Regions from separate parts of the Aliivibrio sp. 1S128 genome, predicted to be linked through region 2. Evidence: riboswitches for the same ligand, from Rfam matches in the RefSeq annotation. Region 2 holds a riboswitch; each other region holds the start of a gene.
The links. A riboswitch is a leader RNA that binds a small molecule or an ion and turns the genes downstream of it on or off. The one in region 2 is predicted to bind thiamine pyrophosphate.
Positions count from the first base shown of each region.

Region 1 (4,290 bases), on a different contig from region 2:
TTTAGACATTTTGATCGTCAAATTGTATTGGTTGATTGCTTACAGCCGTTAAATGCGGGTGAACAATCATTTAATGATATGCGTCAGGCTGTCGATCAGTTGATGCGTAGTTTCCAGTATGGCAAAAGCTCAATGCTTAAACGTCTGTTTTCCCCAAAGATAGATAAAGTGTTGTTTGCTGCCACCAAAGCCGATCACGTTACGCCTGAACAACACCCCAATATGGTGTCGCTGTTGCAACAAATGATCCACCAAACATGGCAAGAAACCGCTTACGAAGGCATTAAAATGGAGTGCATGAGCATTGCCTCAATTCAAGCAACCACCGCGGGAATGATTGAGGACGACGGTGAATTATTTTCCGCAATATCAGGGGTCACCGCCAATCAAACACCGATGATGATGTTTCCGGGTGAGGTGCCTAAACGTATTCCAAGTAAAGCGTATTGGGAAACAAAACCTTTTAATTTCATGAGTTTTCAGCCGTTAGAAAGTGAGACTGACAAACCGCTACAACATATCCGTATGGATAAGGCGATGCAGTTTTTATTAGGAGACAAATTAGTATGAGTGAATTAAAAAAACAGCGCGTATTTCAATCTGAGCCTCAATTTACAGAAAATGAGCAGACTACAGAATCGCTGAATACTCAAAAACTGTTCGAAGAAACACAAACTTTTATTCCTCAAGCGATTGAAGACGAAAGTGAATTGGATGATCTTGATATTGAAACGCCATTAGTGAAAAAGAAAACCCATTGGAGTATTAAAACACTGATTGGTGGTTTCCTTGGATTAACAGTATGGCAAAGTGTTGATCATGTTATTACCGCAATTCAATCGGCTGATTTTCTGTCATTAGGCTGGGCTGGGTTAATTAGCCTTGCAGCAATCATGGGGGTTACTGCTATTGGTCGTGAATTATGGACATTGCGTAAACTTAAAAACCGAGCTGAAATTCAACATCAAGTAACTGAATTGGTTGAAGGCAATGGTATTGGTCAGGCAAAACCGTTCTGTGAAGCATTAGCTAAGAAAGGAGCGACGGCGAATACGGCAGAATATACGCGCTGGGAGAACAGCATTGAATCGCATCATAATAACGCTGAAGTATTTGAAATGTATGACAGCATGGTGGTGTCAGAGCAAGATAAACGAGCAAAAGCATTAATTAGTAAACACGCAGGTGAATCAGCATTGATGGTGGCATTAAGTCCATTAGCTGTGGTGGATATGTTATTAGTAGCGTGGCGTAATATTCGATTAATCGAACAAGTTTCTCAAGTTTATGGGGTAGAGCTTGGCTATTGGGGCCGCTTACGTTTGTTCAAAATGGTTTTGCAAAACATGGCGTTTGCAGGAGCAACTGAAATGGTGACGGATGTTGGTGTTGATATGCTATCTACTGGCCTTGCCGGTAAATTATCAACCAGAGCAGCACAGGGGTTAGGGATTGGTTTATTAACGGCACGTTTTGGATTAAGAACCATGAATCTAATGCGTCCATTGCCATGGCAAGTAGGTGAAGCTCCAAAGCTTTCTGATATGCGTAAAACGATAGTTGCTCAATTAGCATCCAAATTGAGTTCTCAAGATAAGAATTAACTAATACAGTTATCATTCTCATAAAAAAGCATACTATTTACAAATCGATTAGTGATAGTATGACGGCATTAGTCGGGGAGCCAATAGGCTGAGATCGCAATAGCGAACCCGTTGAACCTGATTCAGTTAGTACTGACGTAGGGAACTAATGGTCCTTTTGACACGATCTTTCAATTAGATCCGTTTCTTTTGGTGAGATCTACGTCTATACGTACTTGTTCTCACTCGACTGTTTTTCCTGACCGTTAGTTAGGGAAAATAAGTATGCCTTCATTAAACAACACTGCGCTTTTATCTACATTATCTTCTACCACACCGATTGTATTAACTATTGCTGGCTCTGACAGTGGTGGTGGTGCAGGGATCCAAGCTGACATCAAAGCAATTTCTGCAACCGGCAGTTATGCGTGCTCGGTGATTACCGCATTAACGGCTCAAAATACGCAGGGCGTGACGGGCATTTATCCAATCAGCAGTGAATTTGTTGAGCAGCAACTGGATGCTGTTTTTTCTGATTTAAATGTTATCGCCGTTAAAGTCGGCATGTTAAGTGATTCTGATATCATCCGCTCGGTTGCGAAAAAAATAAAACAATACTCTCCTCGCTATCTTGTGGTTGACCCTGTTATGGTCGCGACCAGCGGTGATCTTCTTCTAAAATCGTCTGCTATTGAAAGCCTTAAATCTGAACTGCTTCCCCTTGCCGATGTTATCACGCCAAACCTACCAGAAGCCGCAGCATTGATTAATGCGAAAGTACCCGAAAGTGAAGTAGAAATGACAGCAATGATCGATGAACTTCGTCAATTAGGTGCTAAGTCAGTATTGCTAAAAGGTGGGCATTTAGAAAAGGATGAAAACAGTACCGATTTGCTGATTTTATCTGATTCCATAGAACGTTTATCGACACCTCGAATTGAAACTCGCAATACACACGGCACGGGCTGTACATTATCGTCAGCGATTGCTTCGTATTTAGCGCAAGGTCATGAGTTACAGGCGGCAGTAACACTAGGTAAGCATTATATTACTCAAGCGATTATTCATGCGGATGAACTGAATATTGGTCAGGGACATGGGCCTGTGAATCACTTTTTTGCTTTACATACTCCAGAGTAATGGGGGTGAATAATCGCATTGGTGCCGTCATTTCTAATGGGGCGTTACAATATAAAGACAGCGAACACCCTATTATTTTCAATCTAAATATGACGATCCCTAAAGGAAAATGGACAGCCATATTAGGAAAGAGTGGTTGTGGTAAAACATCGATATTGCGTTATCTCGCCGGATTATTGACCGATAAAGTCGTGTGGTCAGGGGATGTTTCGATTGATGGCGTAAACGCATTAGAAGGCAATATCGCGTACATGGCGCAACAAGATTTATTGATGCCGTGGTTAAACGTAATAGATAATGTCTGCTTTGCCGATAAGTTTGCAACGAACTCCCGCTTTAATTCAACGAAACCGAATTCGGATAAACACAGAGCGCATGAACTTTTAGAGTTAGTTGGACTAAAAGGGCATGAGTTTACGATGCCGTCGCAATTATCGGGTGGGATGCGCCAGCGTGTCGCGTTAGCTCGAACATTAATGCAAGACAAGCCAATGGTATTAATGGATGAACCTTTTTCTGCGTTAGATGCCGTCACTCGTTATCGCCTGCAAGATCTTGCTGCTCAAGTGCTAGCAGATAAAACCGTTTTATTGATAACGCATGATCCACAAGAAGCGTTAAGACTGAGTGATGCGGTTTATATCATGCAAGGACAACCTGCTTCAGCGGTCTCCTTACCCGTTCCAAGTACGTCGGTACCTCGCAAGATTGATGCGGAGTTAGCTGCACTTCAACAACAGATAATTGATACGTTAGAGGTCGATTATGTCTAAATCACTTCTTATAAATTCGACATCAGCAACGATAGGAAAAGTAACGCCAAAACCAATGCTACAAAGCGTGAAATCCTTAATAAGAATCTTAATCAGTGCGGTGGTTATTCTTGGGTTGTGGCAATTCATCGTAATCGTTTTTGCTTTACCAAGCTTCATTTTACCGAGTCCATTGGCTGTCTTTACTAAATTAATACAACGATACGATGTGCTACTTACTCATTCATGGATAACGGCTCAAGAGATCTTGCTTGGTCTTGGCTTGGGCCTTTCTATGGGGTTGTTATTTGCGCTTCAAATGCTGTTGTTTGATCCACTTCGCCGTTGGTTATTACCAATTTTAATTGCGAGTCAAGCAATCCCCGTTTTTGCTATAGCACCTATTTTGATGTTGTGGCTAGGCTATGGCATTGCATCAAAGGTCGTGATGGCGGCATTAATTATCTTTTTCCCTGTGACTACCTGTTGTTATGACGGGCTGCGAAATACCCCTAGTGGTTACCTTGATTTAGCCCACACGATGGGTGCATCAAAATGGCAATTATTAAAATACGTTCGCTTACCTGCGGCTTTACCTGCCTTAGCATCTGGTATTCGTGTTGCTGTTGTTGTCGCGCCTATTGGTGCGGTCGTTGGTGAATGGGTAGGGTCAAGCGAAGGCCTCGGCTATTTGATGCTGCAAGCGAATGCTCGAATGATGATAGATGAAATGTTTGCTGCGTTATTTATTCTCGCGGCGTTATCCGTCAGTTTGTATTTTCTTGCGGATGTATTGATTCAAAAACTCATACCGT
Region 1 is NZ_MAJV01000025.1:396,987-401,276, forward strand. Features, by position in the region: gene A6E03_RS06045 (YcjX family protein) at 1-570, shown strand, start outside; gene A6E03_RS06050 (YcjF family protein) at 567-1,604, shown strand; TPP riboswitch at 1,668-1,765, shown strand; gene thiD (bifunctional hydroxymethylpyrimidine kinase/phosphomethylpyrimidine kinase) at 1,869-2,723, shown strand; gene A6E03_RS06060 (ABC transporter ATP-binding protein) at 2,723-3,496, shown strand; gene A6E03_RS06065 (ABC transporter permease) at 3,552-4,290, shown strand, end outside.
Region 1: another riboswitch for thiamine pyrophosphate. It lies ahead of thiD (bifunctional hydroxymethylpyrimidine kinase/phosphomethylpyrimidine kinase); the one in region 2 lies ahead of thiB (thiamine ABC transporter substrate binding subunit).

Region 2 (4,290 bases):
TGATTTAGTCTTAATGCTCTTGTCGTATGCAATAAAATAACGCCAAAAACCATAGCTAGTATTGCTGCACTTAACGCTACAATCAAAGAGTTGACCAATGCTAACCAAAATTCAGACGATGTTAGCACTGTTATCAACGCTGAATTTAGACCACTAATCACAACCATAAATAGCGGCGGTAATAAGAATAAAATAAGAAATACAATCCAAACTCTATCCCATAGTCGCTCTTTGGTTGAATCTTGATATAGCACTGCTTGATGTATAGACGCCGAATCAACAGCTACCGATGTTGAAAAACGTTGGATAATTAAAGAAAGTACGCCGCATAATAGCATCTGCCACAAAGCTAAAATTGCACCTGATTGTAAATCAAAATCAAATTTAATTGCTTGATAAATCGCGAGTTCAATTGTCGTTGACTTAGGCCCCCCCCCTAACGCCATGACCGTAGCAAAACTGGTAAAGCACAACATAAAAACCAAACCAGCAACATGAGGAAGTTGCTGTTTAACTCTAGGCCAAGCAACCAATCTATACTTATTCCAACCAGCTAATCCTAAATGAGCCGATAATTGGTGCTGCTCAGTAGGAATTGAATCTAAGGTTTGTAAAAAAAGTCGTGTCGCAAAGGGAAAATTAAAAAAAACATGCGCCAGTAAAATGCCATTTAAACCATAAATAGAAAAAGGAAGTGAATAACCAAAAGACGCCAATAGATCAGCAAGGAGACCGCTATTCCCATAGATAGACAATAAACCAAACACACCAACCAACACTGGTAAAACAAGCGTTGTAGCACAGAGTTTTAGCAACAAGCCTCGACCTAAAAATTGTCGACGTGATAATGCATATGCGGTCGGAATCGCAAGGCTAATACTAAGTAAAGTGGATAGAAATGCTTGGTATAAACTAAATTTCGTAATATAGCGGTAATAAGGATCAAACCAAATTAGACTTAAATCCAAGCTTGGTGATTCAAAAAACAAAGCACTGATCGCTCCACCAACAAAGCCAACGATAACAATTGCAATGAAATATCCCAAAACAGGGACAGAGTTATAAGAAGAGGTAATTTTCATAGTTGCCAAAAGAAAGGAGCACAATAGTGCCCCTTATTTCAATATTAGAATGTCAGGGCGTGTTGCCACTCACGGATCCATGATTTACGTTGTTGCGAAATCACTTGTGAATTAAATGACAGTGCTTTACTTGGTACTGTTAAGCTATCAAACCCCTTAGGTAAAGCGACATCCGTCACAGGATACATCCAGTTACCTGTTGGCATCGCTGATTGAAACTTATCACTTAAAACAAATTCAAGGAACTCATCCGCTAGTTTATTATTTTGAGAGCTTTTTACTTTCGCCGCCACTTCTACTTGAGTGTAGTGACCTTCAGAAAAATTAGCCGCTGCAAATCTATCGTCTTTTTCAGCAACCAAATGATACGCTGGAGAAGAGGTATAAGATAAAACTAAATCAGATTCGCCTTCTAAAAACATATTGTAAGCTTCAGACCAACCTTTAGTTACGGTAACCGTTTTCTTAGCCAGTTGTTTCCATGCTTGCGGCGCATCATCACCATAGACTGATTTCATCCACAGCAATAAACCTTGACCTGGTGTTGACGTTCTTGGGTCTTGATAAATGACTTTTAAATCATCACGAGTTTCAACTAACTCTTTTAAACTTTTTGGTGGATTTTTTACTTTTTCTTTATTGTAAACAAAGGCAAAGTAACCAAAGTCATAAGGAACAAAGGTAGTATCGTTCCAGCCACCCGGTAAAGTGACAGAATCGGTATTAACTTGGTGCTGAGCTAATAACCCTGTCGCCTTCGCTTCTGCCATTAAGTTATTATCTAAACCTAACACGACATCTGCTTTTGCATTTTTTCCTTCTAAACGAAGTCGATTCAAAATAGAAACACCATCATCAAGTGCAACCAATTTTAAATCACAACCACATTGCGCTTCAAAAGCCGCTTCAATGGTTGGTCCTGGGCCCCAATCAGCGGCAAAAGAATCATAGGTATAAACAGTTAGGGTATCTGCAGCAGAAACAGAAAAAGAAGATGCCGCGACGATAGCTAACGCTGTCGGCAATAATTTAAATGGAGAGGAAATAGAAAGAGTGTTCATTATGTGCGCTTACATCCTTTTGAGCGGCACAGAATTAAGTTGATATTCTCAAGGAGGATGTCATCTCAATCCCTACGCCAGCATTATCTGATTCAGGTAGTACGGGTTTAAGCCAGTATTCTCCAATACTCACTAATCTCAGCTAGTCGCTCCCCGATGAGAGGCCATATTGTATGTGTGAATGATTTAATGAGCCAGAGGTTTATTAAACCTTCTGACGCTGATCATATCCCCAGCGAGGAACAAGCCCTTGCTCTACACCTAAATGGTCTAATATCCGGGCAACCATAAAATCAATTAAGTCTTCAATAGATTTAGGTTGATGATAAAAGCCTGGCGCTGCTGGCATAATCGTTGTGCCCATTTGAGATAGCTTCAACATATTCTCTAAATGCAACGTTGAAAATGGGGTTTCTCGGACAACAAGAATTAATTGTCCACGTTCCTTTAATACGACATCAGCAGCGCGTTCAATAAGATTATCTGAAATACCGTGAGCAATAGAGGCAACACTACCTGCAGAGCACGGGCACACAATCATTTGTTTTGGTGCCGCTGAACCTGAAGCGACAGGAGAGAACCAATCTTCTTTGCCGCACACTGTTAAATTCTCAGCCTTACAGGCTAAGTGCTCAACCAAAGCCACTTTCATTGCATCAGGGCCACTTGGTAGCTTTAAATCATGCTCTGTTGCCATCACTACTCGAGCAGCTGACGATATTAAAAAATAAACATGATAATCAGCAGCAAGTAAGCACTCTAACAGCCTTAATCCATAAGGAGCGCCTGATGCTCCTGTCATGGCTAATGTGATCGCTTTCTTTTTGGATTTCATTTATTGGCTCAACTTATCAAGTAATTTACCGTGAATGCCTTCAAAACCACCATTGCTCATGACTAATATCTGATCGCCTGGTTGTGCTTCTGCCACAATCATATCAACAAAGCAGTCAATATCATTATGGGTATAAGCGGGCTGAGTGCATTGTTGTGCAACATCATCTACCGACCAAGTGATATTATCTGGCTGGAAAAGATAAACCGAATCGGCTGCATGCAGAGAAGCCGCCAACGTATCTTTGTGAACGCCTAATTTCATGGTGCTTGATCGAGGCTCTAGTACCGCAATAATTTTCTTATCGCCCACTTTATTACGTAAGCCACCTAGCGTTAGATCAATCGCTGTCGGATGATGTGCGAAATCATCATAAACGCTCACACCATTCACTTCACCTTTCAACTCAAGACGACGCTTAGTATTAATAAATTTACCTAACGCTTCACAAGCTAAATCGGGAGTAACACCCACATGACGAGCAGAAGCTACCACCATCAATGCATTACTGACATTATGATCGCCGACTAAATCCCAATCAACCTGACCAACTTTCTCATCTTCAAAGTAAAGTTCAAATGAACTGCCGTCTTTCTTAAGCTTATTAGCTTTCCATTGACCACCTTCACCAGTAAATTCAAGCTCACTCCAACAACCTTGAGCGAGTACTTGCTCTAGTGGCTTATCTTGTGTTGGTGCAAAAATACGTCCGGTACTTGGAACCGTTCTAATTAAATGGTGGAATTGACGCTGAATAGCAGCAAGATCATCAAAAATATCGGCATGATCAAACTCTAGGTTATTCAGCACTAAAGTTCGTGGACGGTAATGAACAAACTTTGAACGTTTATCAAAAAAAGCACTGTCATATTCATCCGCTTCAACGACAAAAAACATACTTTCGCCTAATCGAGCGGATTCTCCAAAATTACCAAGTACGCCACCAACTAAGAAACCAGGTTTGTAACCACACTCTTCAAGAACCCATGCAAGCATACTTGCTGTCGTTGTTTTACCATGCGTTCCTGCAACAGCCATAACCCAGCGATCTTGCAATAGAAACTCTTGTAACCATTGTGGCCCTGAGGTGTATTTAAGATTTTTATCTAATACATACTCGACACAAGGGTTACCACGACTCATCGCATTACCAATCACAACAAGGTCTGGAGCAGGATCTAGCTGACTTGGATTAAAGCCTTCAATAATCTCAATGCCTTGAGATTCTAATAACGTACTCATCGGGGGATATACGTTAGCATCGCATCCCGTAACTTTATGCCCAAGTTGACGAGCCAATGTTGCAGCGCCT
Region 2 is NZ_MAJV01000179.1:93,244-97,533, forward strand. Features, by position in the region: gene thiP (thiamine/thiamine pyrophosphate ABC transporter permease ThiP) at 1-1,082, opposite strand, end outside; gene thiB (thiamine ABC transporter substrate binding subunit) at 1,127-2,143, opposite strand; TPP riboswitch at 2,196-2,309, opposite strand; gene A6E03_RS19490 (flavin prenyltransferase UbiX) at 2,349-2,978, opposite strand; gene mpl (UDP-N-acetylmuramate:L-alanyl-gamma-D-glutamyl-meso-diaminopimelate ligase) at 2,979-4,290, opposite strand, start outside.

Region 3 (4,290 bases), on a different contig from region 2:
GGTTTCTATCCATGCCACATCATCTACCACAGGGTAAAGGCCAAACTTTTCTCTATCTATTGCTGGGAAAAAATACATCGTTTGAACTCCATATCAGTGTTTCACGTGAAACACTGATAGTAATTTTATGGGTAAAAAGAGAATTAACTTTCCAGTGTTTCCGCACCAAAAGCTGGATGATAAAGCTCAGAACCGGACGCCTTAAACTCTGCTGATTTTTGACGCATCCCTTCAAGTGGATCGTCAATCATCTTAATGTTTATCGCTTGGTCTAATGCAACTTGATCAATATCTTTGGCATACTCACGAACCTCTTGTGAAATTTTCATTGAGCAGAATTTAGGTCCGCACATTGAACAAAAGTGAGCTACCTTGCCCGACTCTTGAGGCAGCGTTTCATCATGAAATTCACGAGCCGTAATCGGATCAAGTGACAGATTAAACTGGTCTTCCCAACGAAATTCAAAACGGGCTTTTGATAAGGCGTTATCTCGAATTTGAGCACCCGGGTGACCTTTGGCTAAATCACCTGCATGAGCGGCTAATTTATAGGTGATCAAACCAATCTTAACGTCTTCTTTATTCGGTAGGCCTAAGTGCTCTTTTGGTGTGACATAACAAAGCATTGCACAGCCGTACCATCCAATCATGGCCGCACCAATTCCCGACGTTATATGATCATAGCCAGGAGCAATATCAGTCGTTAACGGGCCTAATGTATAGAACGGTGCTTCATGACAATGCTTGAGTTGCTCGTCCATGTTCTCTTTGATCATGTGCATTGGCACATGACCCGGCCCCTCAATAATCACTTGAACATCGTATCCCCAAGCAACCTTAGTTAACTCACCGAGCGTTCTCAATTCAGCAAACTGTGCTTCATCATTGGCATCCGCAATTGAACCCGGACGTAAGCCATCCCCTAAAGAAAGAGAAACATCGTACTTTGCACAAATCTCACAAATCTCACGAAAATGCGTATATAAGAAACTTTCTTGATGATGCGCTAAACACCATTTTGCAATGATAGAACCGCCGCGAGAGACAATTCCGGTGACTCTTTTCGCCGTCATTGGTACATAACGAAGTAATAATCCAGCATGAATCGTAAAGTAATCTACACCCTGCTCCGCTTGCTCAATTAAGGTATCTCGCATCACTTCCCAGTTTAGGTTCTCAGCCACGCCATTTACTTTTTCAAGTGCTTGGTACATAGGAACAGTGCCAATGGGTACTGGGCTATTGCGTAAAATCCATTCACGAGTTTCATGGATATTTCGACCAGTAGATAAGTCCATTACGGTATCGCCGCCCCAACGCGTAGACCAAACCAACTTCTCGACTTCTTCTTCAATCGACGAACTGACCGATGAATTACCAATGTTGGCATTAACTTTAATTAAAAAATTACGACCAATGATCATTGGTTCTGCTTCTGGATGATTGATATTGGCAGGAATAATCGCTCGCCCTTCGGCGACTTCGTTACGTACAAATTCAGGGGTAATTTCTTTTGGAAGGTTGGCACCAAAACTGTGGCCAGCATGCTGATGATTTAGTTGTTCATCTGCAAATTTTTGACGTCCCATGTTTTCACGGATCGCGATGTATTCCATTTCTGGGGTAATAATACCTTGGCGAGCATAATAAAGTTGGGTAACACATTGTCCTTTTTTCGCTCGACGAATGGTTGGTAGATTGCCATAACGAAGCTCATCTAATGTGTCATCAGCCAATCGTTCTTGGGAGTAAACCGAACTAACCCCACCTAGCATTTCTGTATCAGCTCGTTCCTCTACCCAACGCTCACGCAATTTTGGCAAGCCTTGATAAACATCAATGTCGTAATTTGGATCGGTATAGACCCCAGACGTGTCATACACCTGGATAGGTTCATTTGGTTCAAGAATTGGATTTTCTTTACTGCCACCGACTAAGCTATCAGCCAGAGAAATTTCACGCATAGGCACGCGAATATCAGAGCGTGAACCTTGAATATAGACTTTGCTTGAGTTGGGGTATGGTTGAACCGATAACGATTCGATATTAGTTTTAGCATCTAAACGTGCTTGTTTACGACTTGACGACATAGCAAAATTCCTTGGTAAAAATAGAATAATTGCTTGTCGGATTTGAGTTGTAGCAAGAGGTTCTCAGTATGAAATAAAATGTATCTGTAAGCTTTTATCACTCACGCCGATGTTACTTTCAATAATAATAAAATTATAATGATTCTATTACCTATCAAATAATTCAGCTATTTTTCATAACTAAGATGTAGATTATCTCTTGTTCCCTTCGCAGGTATTAGCCTGATCAGGTTCTACGGATCCCGCAATGCGGTCTCAGCTCGTACTTTAAAAAAGTACTAAGCACTCCGACAAGTTTCTTTCAGAATTTCTTGGTGAAAAACTGAACGTTATCGGAGTATAAAGAAAGTAAATTGAAATTGAAACGAAGAAAGGCATTGTTTCACGCTGGTTGGTGGAGTTTGCGAGTTAAAGCATGTCCAACTCTAACTCACAGACAACGGTAAATTAGATTCCAATCTACCGTAATAGCAATGTTCCACGTGAAACTACTTATCACCTTTCATCAATTTTTTAGCCATGTGCTTTAACGTCGATGAATTATATTCTCGATATGACCCAATTTTATTAGAGCCATCATGATCACGACCATGCTCTAATGTTTTAGATACCGCTACACGTTGAGATGAATAAATCCCAGTATGACCACTGAAGTAATAAGCGGTATAACACGCTAACGCAAAGTAAGGTAAGTAATCCGCGCCAAACAACTCAACCCCCATGATTGTACACGCTAGCGGAGTGTTGGTTGCTGCTGCAAATACGGCTAAAAATCCTAAAGCTGCAAACAGATCAACTGGCGCTCCCATCACCCAAGCTAAGAAGTTACCGAAGGTTGCACCAACAAAAAACAGTGGTGTTACTTCTCCCCCTTTATAACCAGCAGCTAACGTTATCGCGGTAAGCAATAACTTCAAAATCCAGCTATACCATTCTGCTCCGCCAGCACTAAATGCGGAGGTAATACTCACACCGCCATCCCGACTTGGGTATACCCCTATACCAATATAATCGTAGTTACCAATAAGTTGAGTGATACCAATCACCATTAAACCGCCAACAACCACGATGAGATATGGATTTTTTAACGTGGCATTAAATAGGTCTTTAAAACCATGGGTTAATTCGCCAAACAAATAACCCACAAAACCAAACGCAATCGCAGCAACAATTACCTTAGCCATCAATACCAGATCAATATCAACCACATGACCAAACAAGGTACTGACTTGATCAAAACTAATTAAGTAATGAGTATGATGAGCACCCCATGCAGAGGCGACGACATTCGCTAAAATTGCCGCTAACAAAGCAGGAATGATTGCATTGAATTTAATTCGACCAATAAATAACACTTCAAGCGCAAAGATAGCGCCAGTAAATGGGGTACCAAAGATAGAAGCAAAACCCGCAGCAACACCAGCAGTCAGCATCATTCGTCGGTCATCTTCAGATAACTTAAATACTCTTGATAACCAATCCGTTGTTGCACCACCAATCTGAACAGCGGTCCCTTCTCGACCAGCAGAACCACCAAATAGATGAGTAATAACGGTTGTGATCAGAACTAAAGGCCCCATTCGAACTGGAACCCCCTCACCAGCCTGATTTATCTCATCCATAATCAAATTATTACCACCGGCTGAGTTCTTACCCCAGTTACGGTAGCTATAAACAATCACTAACCCTGCAAGAGGCAAAAGGTAAATTAACCAAGGGTTATTGATTCGAGTCTGAGTTGCCTCGCTGAGCAACCATAAAAAGAAGGCATTAAATGAACCAACGAGCAAAGCAACCGGAAGTATAAGTAAAGACCAACGGAATACTTGGAAAATATTTTGAAAATTTCGATTAAGAGGATGTGCCATGAATTTCTATCTTTTAATATATGGTTAATCAAAAGGATAGACTATCTTAGAAGAGAAGAGAAATAACAAACAGCTCTACTATAGACGGATCTATCCAAAAACTATCAGAGTTATCTGATAAGGATACGCTACAGTAGGAATCATTATCTCTAAATTAGAGCGGTTAAAGGTGGAAATCCATCACCTGATGAACGGTACGCATACCAATCAACAGAAGAAATGCTACTCCTATCATTAATAAATGGCAAATAAAAAGGCGCTTAATTATTTAAGCGCCTTTTTAGTAACTCTTGTAAATAACTTACCAAGTAAGTACAGGAGTGTAACCACTC
Region 3 is NZ_MAJV01000002.1:3,197-7,486, reverse strand. Features, by position in the region: partial or broken gene thiE (thiamine phosphate synthase) at 1-69, opposite strand, end outside; gene thiC (phosphomethylpyrimidine synthase ThiC) at 144-2,090, opposite strand; TPP riboswitch at 2,277-2,390, opposite strand; gene A6E03_RS00890 (voltage-gated chloride channel family protein) at 2,579-3,958, opposite strand; fluoride riboswitch at 4,086-4,152, opposite strand; gene A6E03_RS00885 (hypothetical protein) at 4,260-4,290, opposite strand, start outside.
Region 3: another riboswitch for thiamine pyrophosphate. It lies ahead of thiC (phosphomethylpyrimidine synthase ThiC); the one in region 2 lies ahead of thiB (thiamine ABC transporter substrate binding subunit).